2 regions of the Streptomyces sp. NPDC020731 genome follow, and region 2 is predicted to be linked to the other one. Evidence: predicted binding sites of a transcription regulator. Region 2 holds the regulator's gene; the other holds the start of a gene.
What was found. The regulator HspR, encoded in region 2, represses chaperone genes until heat shock. The targets are predictions, from matches to a motif close to TTGAGNNNNNNNNNCTCAA.
Positions count from the first base shown of each region.

Region 1: a site for HspR is predicted at 2,937-2,955, ahead of lon (endopeptidase La). Genes of this name have one in related genera too.

Region 1 covers NZ_JBIRTN010000002.1:354,047-363,145, reverse strand. Annotated here, with positions in the region: gene ACH4VX_RS04385 (lysozyme) at 1-427, shown strand, start outside; gene lon (endopeptidase La) at 500-2,914, opposite strand; gene ACH4VX_RS04375 (spermidine synthase) at 3,094-3,783, shown strand; gene ACH4VX_RS04370 (response regulator transcription factor) at 3,909-4,649, shown strand; gene ACH4VX_RS04365 (ATP-binding protein) at 4,646-5,758, shown strand; gene ACH4VX_RS04360 (multifunctional oxoglutarate decarboxylase/oxoglutarate dehydrogenase thiamine pyrophosphate-binding subunit/dihydrolipoyllysine-residue succinyltransferase subunit) at 6,050-9,099, shown strand, end outside.
Region 2 covers NZ_JBIRTN010000008.1:258,032-267,130, reverse strand. Annotated here, with positions in the region: gene ACH4VX_RS15105 ((Fe-S)-binding protein) at 1-2,250, opposite strand, end outside; gene ACH4VX_RS15100 (MraY family glycosyltransferase) at 2,521-3,558, shown strand; gene dnaK (molecular chaperone DnaK) at 3,652-5,496, shown strand; gene grpE (nucleotide exchange factor GrpE) at 5,493-6,161, shown strand; gene dnaJ (molecular chaperone DnaJ) at 6,198-7,379, shown strand; gene ACH4VX_RS15080 (heat shock protein transcriptional repressor HspR) at 7,385-7,834, shown strand; gene ACH4VX_RS15075 (sugar ABC transporter substrate-binding protein) at 8,111-9,099, shown strand, end outside.

The sequences.
Region 1 (9,099 bases), on a different contig from region 2:
GGCGAGCGGCGCCGCCCAGGCCGACTACTTCGTCAGCCGCGGCGGCGGCTGGTCCGCCGACGGACGGACCCTGCCGGGCGTGCTCGACATCGAGTGGAACCCGTACGGCGACGCCTGCTACGGCAAGTCGCAGAGCGCGATGGTGAGCTGGATCCGCGACTTCCTGGACCAGTACCGGTACCGCACCGGCCGGGCCGCCGTCCTCTACACGGCCACCAGCTGGTGGAAGCAGTGCACCGGCGACTACGCCGGCTTCGCCGCAACCACTCCGCTGTGGATCGCCCGGTACGCCTCCACCGCGGGCGAACTGCCCGCCGGCTGGAGCGCGTACACGATGTGGCAGTACACCTCGACCGGCCCGACCGTCGGGGACCACGACCGCTTCAACGGCACCCTCGACCGGGTACGGGCCCTTGCGCTGGGCTGATCCGCGCCGGCCATGGTGAAGGCCCGGACCTTCCTGCACGGGGCCCGGGCCTCCCTCATCCGGCCGCGTCCGTCACGCCGCGACCGGAACCTCGGGCGCCGCGCCGTTGGTGGCCGGCGACAGCGCCAGTTCCAGGACCTGGCGGACGTCGGTGACGGCGTGGACGTCGAGCTTGTCCAGCACCTCCGCCGGGACGTCGTCCAGGTCGGGCTCGTTGCGCTTGGGGATGACGACGGTGGTGATCCCCGCGCGGTGCGCGGCGAGCAGCTTCTGCTTCACCCCGCCGATCGGCAGCACCCGTCCGGTCAGCGAGACCTCACCGGTCATCGCCACGTCCGTACGGACCGGCCGTCCGGAGAGCAGCGAGGCCAGGGCGGTGGTCATCGTGACGCCCGCGCTCGGGCCGTCCTTGGGCACCGCGCCCGCCGGGAAGTGGATGTGCACGCCCCGGTCCTTCAGGTCGCCCACCGGGAGCTCCAGTTCGGCGCCGTGACTGCGCAGGAAGCTCAGCGCGATCTGCGCGGACTCCTTCATCACGTCACCCAGCTGGCCGGTCAGGGTCAGCCCCGCCGCGCCCGTCTCCGGGTCGGCCAGGGACGCCTCCACGTAGAGGACGTCTCCGCCGGCGCCGGTCACCGCGAGCCCGGTGGCGACGCCGGGGACGGCGGTGCGGCGCTCGGCCGGGTCCTGGGCGGACTCGGGCACGTGGTGCGGCCGACCGATCAGTCCCCGCAGGTCGTCCCCGGTCACGGTGAAGGGCAGCTTCCGCTCACCCAGTTCGTGCTGGGCCGCGACCTTGCGCAGCAGCCGTGCGATGGACCGCTCCAGGGTGCGCACGCCCGCCTCGCGCGTGTACTCGCCGGCCAGCTTGCGCAGCGCGCCCTCGTCGATCGTGACCTCTTCCCCGTCCAGCCCGGCCCGCTCCAGCTGGCGCGGGAGCAGGTGGTCGCGGGCGATGACGACCTTCTCGTCCTCGGTGTAACCGTCGAGGCGGACCAGCTCCATACGGTCGAGCAGGGCCTCCGGGATGGCTTCCAGGACGTTGGCCGTCGCGAGGAACACGACGTCGGACAGGTCGAGCTCGACCTCCAGGTAGTGGTCCCGGAAGGTGTGGTTCTGCGCCGGGTCGAGGACCTCGAGGAGCGCGGCGGCCGGGTCGCCCCGGAAGTCCGACCCCACCTTGTCGATCTCGTCGAGGAGCACGACCGGGTTCATCGACCCGGCCTCCTTGATCGCCCGCACGATCCGGCCGGGCAGGGCACCGACGTACGTACGGCGGTGGCCGCGGATCTCGGCCTCGTCGCGGACGCCACCGAGGGCGACGCGGACGAATTTGCGGCCCATCGCGTGGGCGACGGACTCGCCGAGGCTGGTCTTGCCGACGCCGGGCGGGCCGACGAGGGCGAGCACGGCGCCGCCGCGCCGTCCGCCGACGACGCCCAGGCCCCGGTCGCCGCGCCGTTTGCGCACCGCCAGGTACTCGGTGATCCGCTCCTTCACGTCCGCCAGGCCCGCGTGCTCGGCGTCCAGGACCGCCTGGGCGCCCCGGATGTCGTAGGCGTCCTCGGTGCGCTCGTTCCACGGCAGCTCCAGGACCGTGTCGAGCCAGGTGCGGATCCAGGAGCCCTCGGGCGACTGGTCGGAGGACCGCTCCAGCTTGTCGACCTCCTTGAGCGCGGCCTCGCGGACCTTCTCCGGCAGGTCGGCGGCCTCGACGCGGGCGCGGTAGTCGTCGGACTCCTCACCCTCCTGCTCACCGTTGAGTTCCCGCAGTTCCTTGCGTACGGCTTCGAGCTGGCGGCGCAGCAGGAACTCGCGCTGCTGCTTGTCGACGCCCTCCTGGACGTCCTTGGCGATGGTCTCGGCGACGTCCTGCTCGGCGAGGTGGTCGCGCAGTTGCTGGGTGGCGAGCTTCAGCCGGGCCACCGGGTCGGTGGTCTCCAGCAGGGCGACCTTCTGCTCGGTGGTCAGGAACGGCGAGTAGCCGGAGTTGTCGGCGAGCGCGGAGACGTCGTCGATGGCCTGGACCCGGTCGACGACCTGCCAGGCACCTCGCTTGCGCAGCCAGGCGGTGGCGAGCGCCTTGTACTCCTTGACGAGTTCGGTCACGTGACCGGGCAACGGGTCCGGCACGCTCTCGTCGATGCGGGTGCCCTCCACCCACAGCGCCGCGCCCGGCCCGGTCGTCCCGGCGCCGATGCGCACGCGGCCCCGGCCGCGGATCAGGGCGCCCGGATCGCCGTCGGCCAGCCTGCCGACCTGCTCGACCGTGCCCAGCACGCCGGTACCGGCGTAGGTCCCGTCGACGCGTGGTACCAGCAGCACCCTGGGCTTCCCCGCCTCGGTCCGGGCGGCGGCCTGGGCGGCCTCCACCGCGGCGCGCACCTCGGAATCGCTCAGGTCCAGCGGAACCACCATCCCGGGCAGCACGACCTCGTCATCGAGCGGCAGCACTGGCAGGGCGAGCGGTGTGGACTCAGCAGCCATGATCTCCCCTTCGGCAGTCAAGTTGAGCTATGCCGACTCAATGCACGTGAGCCGCCGAATGTTCCCACAGTCGCGTTCGCTCTGAGCGATCACCTTTCCGGGCGCGGAAGACCGTGGTCGCCGCCATGGGGCACCTCCCGGGCCTTCGGCACCGGGGAGGAAGCTGCCAGGATGAACGCATGTCCACCCCGTACGACATTCCCGAACCTCCCGAAGTCCTGGACCGCCGCGAGGGCCCGTACGGCGAGGTCGTGCTGCGCAGGCACGGTGACCTGCTGCAGATCATCGCCAACGGCTGCTTCCTGATGGACACCTCCGACGGCCGTTCGGAACGGCGGCTCGTCGACGCCGCCCTGGCCGCCCTCGACGCGCGCGCGGCGAACCCGCACGTCCTGATCGGCGGCCTCGGGGTCGGCTTCTCGCTCGCACACGCCGCCGGGCAGCCCCGCTGGGGGCGGATCGCCGTGGTGGAACGCGAACCGGCCGTCATCGGATGGCACCGCGGGGGACCGCTGGCCGGGCTCTCCGCGCGGGCCCTCGCCGACCCGCGTACGGAGATCATCGAGACGGATCTCGTCCGTTACCTCGATGAGACGTCGGACACGTTCGACGCGCTCTGCCTCGACATCGACAACGGGCCCGGCTGGACCGTCACCGAGGACAACGACGGGCTCTACTCGGTGGTCGGACTGGCCGCCTGCACAAGGGTGTTGAGGCCGGGCGGGGTACTCGCCGTGTGGTCGGCGAAGCCGTCACCGGAATTCGAGGGAACCTTGCGGAATGCCGGGTTCCAACAGGTGCGTACCGAAGAGATCCCCGTTGCCCGGGGCGTTCCGGACGTCGTGCACATCGGCGTCCGCCCTGGATAGCAAAGGCGCGGTGACTCCCCGTACGCTGCTGCCCTGACGCGGATCATTCAAGCGTCAATCGCAGTGATGCGCAGACGACGGATCACCCCACGGATTCCGGAAAAAGCACACCTCAGGGGCGGGCGATGGAGCAGACACACACCTCCCACAACGGCACGGCCACGACCACCCCCGGCGCCCAGCGCCGGGTCCTGGTGGTCGAGGACGACGCGACGATCGTGGACGCCATCGCGACTCGCCTCCGTGCCGAGGGATTCCTGGTGCAAACGGCGGGCGACGGCCCGTCCGCGGTGGACACGGCGGAGGCCTGGCAGCCCGACCTGCTGATCCTCGACATCATGCTGCCGGGCTTCGACGGTCTGGAGGTCTGCCGGCGCGTGCAGGCCCAGCGGCCGGTGCCGGTGATGATGCTCACCGCGCGCGACGACGAGACCGACATGCTGGTCGGGCTGGGCGTCGGCGCCGACGACTACATGACGAAGCCTTTCTCCATGCGGGAGCTGGCGGCACGCGTGCATGTGCTGCTGCGCCGCATGGAGCGGGCGGCCCTCGCGGCGACGACCCCGCGCAGCGGCATCCTGCGCCTGGGCGAACTGGAGATCGACCACGCGCAGCGCAGGGTGCGGGTGCGCAGCGAGGACGTCCATCTGACGCCCACCGAGTTCGACCTCCTGGTGTGCCTGGCGAACACCCCCCGCGCGGTGCTCTCCCGTGAGCAGCTGCTGGCCGAGGTGTGGGACTGGGCGGACGCCTCCGGCACCCGCACGGTCGACAGCCACATCAAGGCGCTGCGCCGGAAGATCGGCGCCGAGCGCATCCGCACCGTGCACGGCGTGGGCTACGCCCTGGAGACGCCGACGCCATGAGCGACGGTCCGGCCGGACGCGGAGGCCCCGGGGCACGCCGGTCCTGGGGCGGTGTACGTCCGTTCTCGATCAAGACCAAACTGGGTGCGCTGGTCGTCGTCTCGGTCCTGATCACCACGGGGCTGTCGGTGATCGCCGTGCACACCAAGACGGAACTGCGCTTCATCACGATCTTCTCGATGATCGCCACGCTGCTGATCACCCAGTTCGTGGCGCACTCGCTCACCGCGCCGCTGGACGACATGAACGCCGTGGCCCGTTCCATCTCGCACGGCGACTACACCCGCCGGGTGCGCGAGAACCGCTGGGACGAGCTCGGCGACCTGGCCCGGACGATCAACGTCATGGCCGACGAGCTGGAGGCCCAGGACCACCGACGCAAGGAGCTGGTCGCCAACGTCTCGCACGAGCTGCGCACGCCCATCGCGGGCCTGCGCGCGGTGCTGGAGAACATCGTCGACGGCGTCACGCAGGCCGATCCGGAGACGATGCGCACGGCCCTGAAGCAGACCGAGCGGCTGGGACGCCTCGTGGAGACGCTCCTCGACCTGTCCCGCCTGGACAACGGCGTGGTGCCGCTGAAGAAGCGGCGGTTCGAGGTGTGGCCGTATCTGTCCGGCGTGCTGAAGGAGGCCAACATGGTCTCCTCGGCCCGGGCGGGCATGGCCTCCGGATCGGGCAGCCACACCCGTACGGACGTCCATCTGCACCTCGACGTGTCGCCGCCGGAGCTCGTCGCGCACGCCGATCCCGAGCGCATCCACCAGGTCGTCGCCAACCTGATCGACAACGCGGTCAAGCACAGCCCGCCGCACGGCCGGGTGACGGTCCGGGCGCGGCGCGGGGACCGGCCGGAGTCGCTGGAGCTGGAGGTGCTGGACGAGGGTCCCGGCATTCCGCGGGCCGAGTGGCACCGCGTCTTCGAGCGGTTCAACCGGGGCAACGTCAACCGCCCGCACGGTCCGGGCAGCGACGGCGGCACCGGTCTCGGCCTGGCGATCGCCCGCTGGGCCGTCGATCTGCACGGCGGCCGGATCGGAGTGGCCGAATCCGAGCGGGGCTGCCGGATCCTCATCACTCTTCCGGGAGCGTCATCCGTACCAAGTTGACGTAAAGTTCGAAGCGGAGCCGCAAGATCCATCCGTGTTCGCGCTGACGGACACGTGTGATCAGGCACAGGCCCGCGCGAGCTGCGCGTCGGGGCCCGGCTGAGCGATCCCTGATGCGGCCCGAAGAATCGAAACCACGGTTGTTTCCCGCCATTTCCCGCGCCGAAACACGCTCCGCGATGTGACTTACACGACGATGAACGGGCCCGGCCTGACCTTCTCCCTCTTGGGGGCGTAGCCTTTATTTCCGCTGTCCATCATCTTGCGAAGCGGAAGAGGGCGGTTGACGCCGTGTCGCCACAGTCCCCCAGTAACTCGAGCATCTCGACCGACACCGACCAAGCGGGTAAGAACCCCGCTGCGGCCTTCGGTGCCAACGAATGGCTCGTCGACGAGATCTACCAGCAGTACCTCCAGGACCCGAACTCGGTGGACCGAGCCTGGTGGGACTTCTTCGCCGACTACAAGCCGGGCGCGCCTGCGACCTCGGCTCCGGCGGGTACCGCGGCCGCGGGGGCCGCGGGAACCACCACCCCGGCCCAGCCCACCACCCCGGCCCAACCCGCCGCGCCCGCTCCTGCGGCTGCGCAGCCGGCCGCCGAGGCGCCTGCCGCCCCGGCCCAGGCTCCCGCTCCGGCGAAGGCCGCCGCGCCCGCCGCCAAGCCGGCCGCCGCCAAGCCCAAGGCCGAGCCCGCGAGCGAGGCCGGGACCGGTCCCGAGCAGGTCACCCTGCGCGGCCCGTCCGCCGCCGTGGCGAAGAACATGGACGCCTCGCTGGAGCTGCCCACGGCCACGTCCGTGCGCGCGGTCCCGGTGAAGCTGCTGTTCGACAACCGCATCGTCATCAACAACCACCTCAAGCGGGCCCGGGGCGGGAAGATCTCCTTCACGCACCTCATCGGCTACGCGATGGTGCAGGCCATCAAGGCCATGCCGGCGATGAACAACTCGTTCGCGCGGGTGGACGGCAAGCCGACCCTGGTGAAGCCGGAGCACATCAACCTCGGTCTGGCCATCGACCTGGTGAAGCCCAACGGCGACCGCCAGCTGGTCGTCGCGGCCATCAAGAAGGCCGAGACGCTGAACTTCTTCGAGTTCTGGCAGGCCTACGAGGACATCGTCCGTCGCGCCCGCGACAACAAGCTGACGATGGACGACTTCACCGGCGTCACGGTCTCCCTGACCAACCCCGGCGGCCTCGGCACCGTCCACTCCGTGCCGCGCCTGATGCCCGGCCAGTCGGTGATCATGGGCGTCGGCTCCATGGACTACCCGGCGGAGTTCCAGGGCACCTCCCAGGACACCCTGAACAAGCTCGGCATCTCCAAGGTCATGACGCTCACGTCGACCTACGACCACCGGGTGATCCAGGGCGCCGCCTCCGGCGAGTTCCTCCGCGCGGTGGCGAACCTCCTCCTCGGCGAGAAGAACTTCTACGACGAGATCTTCGAGGCGCTGCGCATCCCCTACGAGCCGGTCCGCTGGCTCAAGGACATCGACGCCTCCCACGACGACGACGTCACCAAGGCCGCCCGTGTCTTCGAGCTGATCCACTCCTACCGGGTCCGCGGCCACGTCATGGCCGACACCGACCCGCTGGAGTACCGCCAGCGCAAGCACCCCGACCTGGACATCGTCGAGCACGGCCTCACCCTGTGGGACCTGGAGCGCGAGTTCGCCGTCGGCGGCTTCGCCGGCAAGTCCCTGATGAAGCTGCGCGACATCCTCGGCGTGCTGCGCGACTCGTACTGCCGCACCACCGGTGTCGAGTTCATGCACATCCAGGACCCCAAGCAGCGCAAGTGGATCCAGGACCGCATCGAGCGCTCGCACACCAAGCCGGAGCGCGAGGAGCAGCTGCGCATCCTGCGCCGGCTGAACGCGGCGGAGGCCTTCGAGACCTTCCTGCAGACGAAGTACGTCGGCCAGAAGCGCTTCTCCCTGGAGGGCGGCGAGTCCGTCATCCCGCTGCTGGACGCGGTGCTGGACTCGGCCGCCGAGTCCCGCCTGGACGAGGTCGTCATCGGCATGGCCCACCGCGGCCGGCTGAACGTGCTGGCCAACATCGTCGGCAAGTCGTACGCGCAGATCTTCCGCGAGTTCGAGGGCAACCTCGACCCGAAGTCGATGCACGGCTCCGGCGACGTGAAGTACCACCTGGGCGCCGAGGGCACCTTCACCGGCCTGGACGGCGAGCAGATCAAGGTCTCCCTGGTCGCGAACCCCTCGCACCTGGAGGCGGTGGACCCGGTCCTGGAGGGCGTCTCCCGCGCCAAGCAGGACATCATCGGCAAGGGCGGCACGGACTTCACCGTCCTGCCGGTGGCGATCCACGGCGACGCGGCCTTCGCGGGCCAGGGCGTGGTGGCCGAGACCCTGAACATGTCGCAGCTGCGCGGCTACCGCACCGGCGGCACGGTCCACGTCGTCATCAACAACCAGGTCGGCTTCACGGCCGCGCCCGAGTCGTCGCGCTCGTCGATGTACGCGACGGACGTGGCCCGCATGATCGAGGCCCCGATCTTCCACGTGAACGGCGACGACCCGGAGGCGGTCGTGCGCGTCGCGCGCCTGGCCTTCGAGTTCCGCCAGGCGTTCAACAAGGACGTGGTGATCGACCTCATCTGCTACCGCCGCCGCGGTCACAACGAGTCGGACAACCCGGCCTTCACCCAGCCGCTGATGTACGACCTGATCGACAAGAAGCGCTCGGTGCGCAAGCTGTACACCGAGTCCCTCATCGGTCGCGGCGACATCACCCTGGAAGAGGCCGAGCAGGCGCTGCAGGACTACCAGGGCCAGCTGGAGAAGGTCTTCACGGAGGTCCGCGAGGCCACCTCGCAGCCGGCGTCGGTCGAGTCCCCGGACCCGCAGGCCGAGTTCCCGGTCGCCGTGAACACCGCGGTGACCACGGAGGTCGTCAAGCGGATCGCCGAGTCCCAGGTGAACATCCCCGACCACATCACCGTCCACCCGCGTCTGCTGCCGCAGCTGCAGCGCCGGGCGGCGATGGTCGAGGACGGCACCATCGACTGGGGCATGGGCGAGACCCTCGCCCTCGGCTCGCTGCTCCTGGAAGGCGTCCCGGTCCGGCTCGCCGGCCAGGACTCCCAGCGCGGCACCTTCGGCCAGCGCCACGCGGTCATCATCGACCGCAGCACGGGCGAGGAGTACACGCCGCTGCAGTACCTCTCCGAGGACCAGTCGCGGCTGAACGTCTACAACTCCCTGCTGTCCGAGTACGCGGCGATGGGCTTCGAGTACGGCTACTCGCTGGCCCGCCCCGACGCGCTCGTGCTCTGGGAGGCGCAGTTCGGCGACTTCGTCAACGGCGCGCAGAC
Region 2 (9,099 bases):
GCTCTCCTCGTCGCCCGCCGGGTCGGCCGGGGTCTTGACGGACTCCAGCAGCAGCTGGGCGACGTCGACGACCTGGACGGTCTCCTTGGCCTTGCCCTCGTTCTTCTTGCCGTTGACCGAGTCGGTCAGCATGACCAGGCAGAACGGGCAGGCGGTGGAGACGATGTCCGGGTTCAGGGACAGGGCTTCGTCGACGCGCTCGTTGTTGATGCGCTTGCCGATCCGCTCCTCCATCCACATCCGGGCGCCGCCGGCGCCGCAGCAGAAGCCGCGCTCCTTGTGGCGGTGCATCTCCTCGTTGCGCAGGCCCGGGACGTTGGCGATGATCTCGCGCGGGGGCGTGTAGATCTTGTTGTGGCGGCCCAGGTAGCACGGGTCGTGGTAGGTGATGAGGCCCTCGACCGGGGTGACCGGGATGAGCTTGCCCCCGTCGACCAGGTGCTGGAGCAGCTGGGTGTGGTGGATGACCTCGTAGTCGCCGCCGAGCTGCGGGTACTCGTTGCCGAGGGTGTTGAGGCAGTGCGGGCAGGTGGCGACGATCTTCTTCGCCGACTTGGGCTTCTTCGACTCCTCGGTGAAGTTGCCCTCGTCGTCCATCTCCTCGCCGAACGCCATGTTCAGCGCGGAGACGTTCTCCATGCCGAGCTCCTGGAACAGCGGCTCGTTGCCCAGGCGCCGTGCCGAGTCACCGGTGCACTTCTCGTCGCCGCCCATGATCGCGAACTTGACGCCCGCGATGTGGAGGAGTTCCGCGAAGGCCTTCGTGGTCTTCTTGGCGCGGTCCTCCAGGGCACCGGCGCAGCCGACCCAGTACAGGTACTCGACCTCGGACAGGTCCTCGATGTCCTTGCCGACGACCGGGATCTCGAAGTCGACCTCCTTGGTCCACTCCAGGCGCTGCTTCTTGGCCAGGCCCCAGGGGTTGCCCTTCTTCTCCAGGTTCTTGAGCATCGTGCCCGCCTCGGACGGGAACGCGGACTCGATCATCACCTGGTAGCGGCGCATGTCGACGATGTGGTCGACGTGCTCGATGTCGACGGGGCACTGCTCGACACAGGCGCCGCAGGTGGTGCAGGACCACAGGACGTCCGGGTCGATGACGCCGTTCTCTTCGAGGGTGCCGATCAGCGGGCGCTCGGCCTCCGCGAGAGCGGCGGCGGGCACGCCCGCCAGCTGCTCCTCGGACGCCTTCTCCTCGCCCTCCGTGGTCTTGCCGCCACCGGCCAGCAGGTAGGGGGCCTTGGCGTGCGCGTGGTCGCGCAGGGACATGATCAGGAGCTTGGGGGAGAGCGGCTTGCCGGTGTTCCAGGCGGGGCACTGCGACTGGCAGCGTCCGCACTCGGTGCAGGTGGAGAAGTCCAGCAGGCCCTTCCAGGAGAACTGCTCGACCTGGGAGACGCCGAAGACGTCGTCGTCACCGGGGTCGGTGAAGTCGATCGGCCTGCCGCCGGACGTCATCGGCTGCAGGGCGCCCAGGGCGGTCCCGCCGGTGGCCTCGCGCTTGAACCAGATGTTCGGGAAGGCCAGGAAGCGGTGCCAGGCCACGCCCATGTTGGTGTTGAGCGAGACCACGATCATCCAGATGAACGAGGTCCCGATCTTGATCATGGCGACCAGGTAGACCAGGTTCTGCAGCGCGGCGACCGACAGGCCCTTGAAGGCCAGGACCAGCGGGTACGAGGCGAAGTACGCGGCCTCGTAGTGGTCCACGTGGTGCAGTGCGCCCTCCAGGCCGCGCAGCACGTAGATCGCCAGGCCGATGGTGAGGATGACGTACTCGACGAAGTACGCCTGGCCGGCCTTGGAGCCCGCGAAGCGGGACTTGCGGCCGGGCCGCGACGGCAGGCTCATGAGCCGGATGGCGATGAGCACGGCGATGCCGAGCACGGTCATCACACCGATGAACTCGATGTACAGCTCGAACGGCAGGAAGCCGCCGATGACCGGCAGCACCCAGTCGGCCTCGAAGAGCTGGCCGAAGGCCTGGGCGAGGGTCGGCGGCAGCGTCAGGAAGCCGACCGCGACGAACCAGTGGGCGATGCCGACGACGCCCCACCGGTTCATGCGGGTGTGGCCGAGGAACTCCCGCACCAGGGTCACACTGCGCTGATAGGGATTGTCGGTCCGGGCGCCGGCCGGGACCGGCTGGCCCAGCTTGAAGTACCGGACGAACTGGCCGATCGCGCGTGCGAGCAGCGCAACGCCGACCACGGTCAGGACCAGCGACACGATGATCGCGGCGAGTTGCATGGGGGCTCCTCGGGCCTGCGAGGGGTGTGAAGAGGGATTTTCGGGACTTCGCCGGGGGCTCCATGACGGCTTCCCCGAGATTACTAAGCGGTAACTTATGCAGTCCGTTCGAGACTACCCTCATCCCCGGCCGCACTGTAGCCGGGCACGGAGTGATCTGGATCGCTGAGGGTCGCCTGTGGCGGAGCCCTCGGGGGCGTCCCGGATGGCGTCCGGGATCCGATCGTGTTATTCACGCTAAATCGGTCCATATGCCCCTAACTTATATCCGTGCTCTACGGGATCGCCGCCGCCGCCACCGCCCTGCTGCTCTCCGCCCTCCTCGCGGAACTGCTGCGGGTCCCCGCCCTGCGTCTGGGAATCCTGGACCGCAGACGCCGCTGGGCGCTGCCGCTGTCCGGGGGAACGGCCGTCGTGCTGGCGACCGGGCTGGTGGCGGGGCTCGGCGACCGCGCGGGACTCGCCCCGCTCGGCACCGGGATCGGGCGGCTGCTGGCCGCCGGGGCCTGGATCGGCGTACTCGGGCTGGCCGCCGACGCGTGGCGGCTGCGGTGGTGGATCCCGCTCGCCGGTACGGCCGTGGCGGCGGCGCTCGTCGTGCCGTACGGGGAGACCGGGGTGCCCGGGGGCGTGCTCGCCGTGGGGTGGATCGTGGCGGTCGCCGCCGCGTTCCGGGGGCTCGACCACGTGGACGGGCTGGCCGGCACCGTGGGGGCGGTGACCGCGTTCGGGGTGGCGGCCTGTGCGGCGATCGAGCTGATGGACGGGATCGCGGTCCTGCTGGGCGTGCTGGCCGCCGCGCTCGCCGGGTTCCTGCTGCACAACTGGCATCCCGCGCGGGTCGGCCTCGGGGCGGGCGGCTCGCTGTTCACGGGGTTCGTGGTGGCCTCGGCGGCGGTGTTCGTGCGGGCCGGACAGGGAATCGGGGCCGGTGCCGGGGTGTTGTTCGCCCTGACGGCCGTGGTGTGCGCCGACGCCGTACTGGTGGTCCTCGCGCGGCGGCTGTCCCGGTGGCCGGTGACCCGCGGCCGGCCGGATCATCTCGGGCACCGGCTGCGGCGGCTCGGGCTCGCCCCCCGGGCGGTGACCGTACTGCTCGGCGTCGGAGCGCTGGGCGGGGTGTCCGTGGGGGTGGCCGTCCACATCGGGCGGGTGTCCGGGGGTGCGGTGGTGTGGGTGGCGGCGGTGGCCGCGGTGGTCGTCCTCGCGTTCGTACGCCTTCCTGTCACCCCTGTTTTCCGTCCCCGCCAACGATCCTCCGAGGCATCGCCGCAGGTCACAGGGCGGTTGCGTGTAAGGAGTGGATAAGAGTTGAGCCTGCCCGACTCAGCTCTGTTGACCCCGCGCCGAGTGTCATGCATGCTTGAGTCCGTTCCACTCAAGTCAGTTGGAGGAATCGAAATGGCACGTGCGGTCGGCATCGACCTGGGCACGACTAACTCCGTCGTCAGCGTTCTGGAGGGCGGCGAGCCCACCGTCATCACCAACGCCGAGGGCGCCAGGACCACGCCGTCCGTCGTCGCCTTCGCCAAGAACGGTGAGGTGCTGGTCGGCGAGGTGGCCAAGCGTCAGGCGGTCACGAACGTCGACAGGACCATCCGGTCGGTCAAGCGCCACATGGGCACCGACTGGAAGATCGAGCTCGACGGGAAGCCCTTCAACCCGCAGCAGATGAGCGCCTTCGTGCTGCAGAAGCTGAAGCGCGACGCCGAGTCGTACCTGGGCGAGAAGGTCACGGACGCGGTCATCACCGTCCCGGCGTACTTCAACGACGCGGAGCGCCAGGCGACCAAGGAGGCCGGTGAGATCGCCGGTCTGAACGTGCTGCGCATCGTCAACGAGCCGACGGCCGCCGCCCTGGCGTACGGCCTCGACAAGGACGACCAGACCATCCTCGTCTTCGACCTCGGTGGCGGTACGTTCGACGTCTCGCTGCTGGAGATCGGCGACGGTGTCGTCGAGGTGAAGGCCACCAACGGTGACAACAACCTCGGTGGCGACGACTGGGACCAGCGCGTCGTCGACTACCTGGTCAAGCAGTTCCAGTCCGGCCACGGCGTGGACCTGGGCAAGGACAAGATGGCGCTGCAGCGCCTGCGTGAGGCCGCCGAGAAGGCGAAGATCGAGCTGTCCTCGTCCACCGAGACCACGATCAACCTCCCCTACATCACCGCGTCCGCCGAGGGCCCGCTGCACCTGGACGAGAAGCTCACCCGCGCCCAGTTCCAGCAGCTCACGGCCGACCTGCTGGAGCGCTGCAAGACGCCGTTCCACAACGTCATCAAGGACGCCGGCATCCAGCTCAGCGAGATCGACCACGTCGTTCTCGTCGGTGGCTCCACCCGTATGCCCGCCGTCGCCGAGCTCGTCAAGGAGATGACCGGCGGCAAGGAGGCCAACAAGGGCGTCAACCCGGACGAGGTCGTCTCGATCGGTGCCGTCCTCCAGGCCGGTGTGCTCAAGGGCGAGGTCAAGGACGTCCTGCTGCTCGACGTCACCCCGCTGTCCCTCGGTATCGAGACCAAGGGCGGCATCATGACCAAGCTGATCGAGCGCAACACCACGATCCCGACGAAGCGCTCCGAGATCTTCACCACGGCCGAGGACAACCAGCCGTCGGTGCAGATCCAGGTCTACCAGGGCGAGCGCGAGATCGCGGCGTACAACAAGAAGCTCGGCATGTTCGAGCTGACCGGTCTGCCCCCGGCGCCGCGCGGCGTCCCGCAGATCGAGGTCTCCTTCGACATCGACGCCAACGGCATCATGCACGTGACCGCGAAGGACCTGGGCACGGGCAAGGAGCAGAAGATGACCGTCACCGGCGGCTCCTCGCTGCCGAAGGACGAGGTCGACCGGATGCGCCAGGAGGCCGAGAAGTACGCGGAGGAGGACCACGCCCGCCGCGAGGCCGCCGAGTCCCGCAACCAGGGCGAGCAGCTCGTCTACCAGACCGAGAAGTTCCTCAGCGACAACGAGGACAAGGTCCCCGGTGACGTCAAGACCGAGGTCGAGACCGCCATCGCCGAGCTGAAGGAGAAGCTCAAGGGCGAGGACTCCGCCGAGATCCGCACCGCCACGGAGAAGGTCGCGGCCGTCTCCCAGAAGCTGGGCCAGGCCATGTACGCCGATGCCCAGGCCGGCCAGGCGGCCGGCGGCGCGTCCGCCGGTGCCGGTGAGGCCAAGGCCGACGACGACGTCGTCGACGCCGAGATCGTCGACGAGGACCGCAAGGACGGTGCGGCGTGACCGAGGAGACCCCGGGCTTCGACGAGCAGTCGCAGCAGCCCGACGTCCCCTCCGACGAAGCCGAGCCGAAGGCCGCCGCCCAGCCCTCCACGGAGGAGGGGGCGGCCCCGGCCGGGGACACGGGCCAGGAAGCGGCACTGGTGGCCCAGCTGGACCAGGCGCGCACGGCGCTCAGCGAGCGCACGGCGGACCTCCAGCGCCTCCAGGCCGAGTTCCAGAACTACCGGCGCCGGGTCGAGCGCGACCGGATCGCGGTGAAGGAGGTCGCCGTGGCGAACCTCCTGAGCGAGCTGCTCCCCGTGCTCGACGACGTCGGCCGCGCGCGGGAACACGGCGAGCTGGTCGGCGGCTTCAAGTCCGTCGCGGAGTCGCTGGAGACGGTCATCGCCAAGATGGGCCTCCAGCAGTTCGGCAAGGAGGGCGAGCCCTTCGACCCGACGATCCACGAGGCCCTGATGCACAGCTACGCGCCGGACGTCACCGAGACGACGTGCGTGGCGATTCTGCAGCCGGGGTACCGCATCGGCGAGCGCACCATCCGCCCCGCGCGGGTGGCCGTCGCCGAGCCGCAGCCCGGTGCGCAGACGGTCAAGCCGGCCGAGGAGAGCACCGAGGCGCAGGCCGATCCGGAGAACAAGGAGAGCGGTGGCCCGGACGAGGGCTGACGCGGGAGTCGACGCAGGGAAGGAGGGACGTCGGGGATGAGCACCAAGGACTTCATCGAGAAGGACTTCTACAAGGTCCTCGGCGTCCCCAAGGACGCCACCGAGGCCGAGATCAAGAAGGCGTACCGGAAGCTCGCCCGCGAGTTCCACCCGGACGCCAACAAGGGCAACGCCAAGGCGGAGGAGCGGTTCAAGGAGATCTCCGAGGCGAACGACGTCCTCGGCGACCCCAAGAAGCGCAAGGAGTACGACGAGGCGCGCGCCCTCTTCGGCAACGGCGGCTTCCGTCCGGGGCCGGGCGCGGGCGGCGGCTCCTTCAACTTCGACCTGGGTGACCTCTTCGGGGGCCAGGCCGGCGGCCAGCAGGCGGGCGGCGGCTTCGGCGGCGGTGGCCTCGGTGACGTCTTCGGGGGCCTGTTCAACCGCGGCGGCGCCGGGACCACGCGTACCCAGCCGCGGCGCGGCCAGGACATCGAGTCCGAGGTGACGCTCAGCTTCACCGAGGCGATCGAGGGTGCGACGGTCCCGCTGCGGATGTCGTCGCAGGCGCCCTGCAAGGCCTGTTCGGGCACCGGCGACAAGAACGGCACACCGCGTGTGTGCCCGACCTGCGTCGGCACCGGCCAGGTGGCGCGGGGTTCCGGCGGCGGCTTCTCGCTCACCGACCCCTGCCCCGACTGCAAGGGCCGCGGTCTGATCGCGGAGGAGGCCTGCGAGATCTGCAAGGGCAGCGGCCGGGCCAAGTCCTCGCGGACCATGCAGGTGCGCATCCCCGCGGGCGTCAGCGACGGCCAGCGGATCCGGCTGCGCGGCAAGGGGGCGCCGGGCGAGCGCGGCGGCCCCGCCGGTGATCTGTATGTCGTCGTGCACGTCGGCAGCCATCCGGTGTTCGGCCGCAAGGAGGACAACCTCACCGTCACGGTCCCGGTGACGTTCGTCGAGGCCGCCCTCGGCGGCGAGGTCCGGGTCCCGACGCTGGGCGGTCCGCCGGTCACGCTGAAGCTGCCGCCGGGCACGCCCAACGGGCGCACCATGCGGGCCCGCGGCAAGGGCGCGGTCCGCAAGGACGGTACCCGCGGTGATCTGCTGGTCACCGTGGAGGTGAGTGTTCCCAAGGACGTGGCGGGGAAGGCTCGTGACGCGCTGGAGGCGTATCGCGAGGCGACCGCGGACGACGATCCTCGGGCGGAGCTGTTCCAGGCCGCGAAGGGAGCTTGATCTGCATGGACGGCCGTCGACGCAATCCGTATGAACTGACCCAGGACACCCCGGTCTATGTCATTTCGGTGGCGGCCCAGCTCTCCGGCCTGCACCCGCAGACGCTGCGCCAGTACGACCGGCTGGGTCTTGTGTCGCCGGACCGCACGGCCGGCCGGGGCCGCCGTTACTCGGCCCGTGACATCGAACTGCTCCGTCAGGTGCAGCAGCTGTCGCAGGACGAGGGCATCAACCTGGCCGGAATCAAGCGCATCATCGAACTGGAGAACCAGGTCGCCGCCCTCCAGGCCCGCGCGGCCGAACTGGAGAACGCCCTCGACGGGGCCGCCGCGGCGATGCGCCAGCGCGAGGCCGCGGTGCACGCCTCGTACCGCCGTGACCTGGTGCCGTACCAGGAGATGCAGCAGACCAGCGCGCTGGTGGTGTGGCGGCCCAAGCGGCAGCAGCCGGACTAGGCGCGGATGTGAAGTGCGGTGGGAGGCCCGGAGGTTGAGTGAACCTCCGGGCCTCCCGGCTTATGCGCAGACACGTGTGTGACTATCGTATGGCTGCGTGTCCAGATGATCCTCGCCGGACATCCGCAGGTCTCTCACGAGTTCAGCGCACCGTGCTGTGTCCATCTCGTTAAGTGGCTGCCCTTGACGCCGGCGGGGGCTGAAGCGTTGGCTTTTCAGTCACATGGGCCGCAAAGCTGTGCCCACGTCCAAAACGCACCTGAAGTGAGCCCTCGCATGCGTCGTATCGCCATATCCGTGGCCGCCACCTCCATGTCCGTCATGCTCGCCGGATGCGGCGTGCTCAACGCGACAGGGAGCAGCGACGACGCGAGCCCGAGCAAGGGCGACGACGTCACCGTCGGCCTGCTGCTCCCGGAGAAGGCCAACACCCGGTACGAGCAGTTCGACTACCCCATCTTCAAGACGAAGGTGGAGTCGCTCACCAACAAGAAGGGCACCGTCGAGTACGCCAACGCCGAGGCGGACGCCGACAAGCAGGCGAGCCAGATGCAGCAGATGATCGACGACGAGGTCGACGTCATCGTGCTGGACGCGGTCGACGCGCACACCATCGCGGACAGCGTGCAGAAGGCCAAGGACGCGGGCATCCCCGTCATCGCCTACGACCGTCTCGCCGAGGGCCCGATCGACGCGTACATCTCCTTCGACAACGAGCTGGTCGGCGAGGTGCAGGGCCGTTCCCTGCTGGAGTCCCTCGGGGACGACCTCAGCATCACCGACAAGATCGTGATGATGAACGGCTCGTCGACCGACCCCAACGCCAAGCAGTTCAAGGCGGGCGCGCTCTCCGAGCTCAAGGGCAAGGTGACGATCGCCAAGTCCTACGACACCAAGGACTGGAAGCCGGAGAACGCCCAGGCCAACATGACCGAGGCGATCGAAGCGATCGGCGCGGACAACATCAAGGCGGTCTACTCCGCCAACGACGGCATGGCGGGCGGCATCGTCAAGGCGCTGGAGGCCGCCGGCGTGACCGAGATGCCCCCGATCAGCGGCCAGGACGCCGAACTCGCGGCGGTGCAGCGGATCCTCGCCGACGAGCAGTACATGAGCGTGTACAAGTCCTACCCGGACGAGGCCGAGAGCGCCGCGGAGATGGCCGTGGCGAAGGTCCAGGGCAAGGACATCCAGTTCGACGCGCTGACCCGCGAACGGGTGGACAGCCCCACGACCAAGGGCATCCCGGCGCAGCTCGTGCCCGT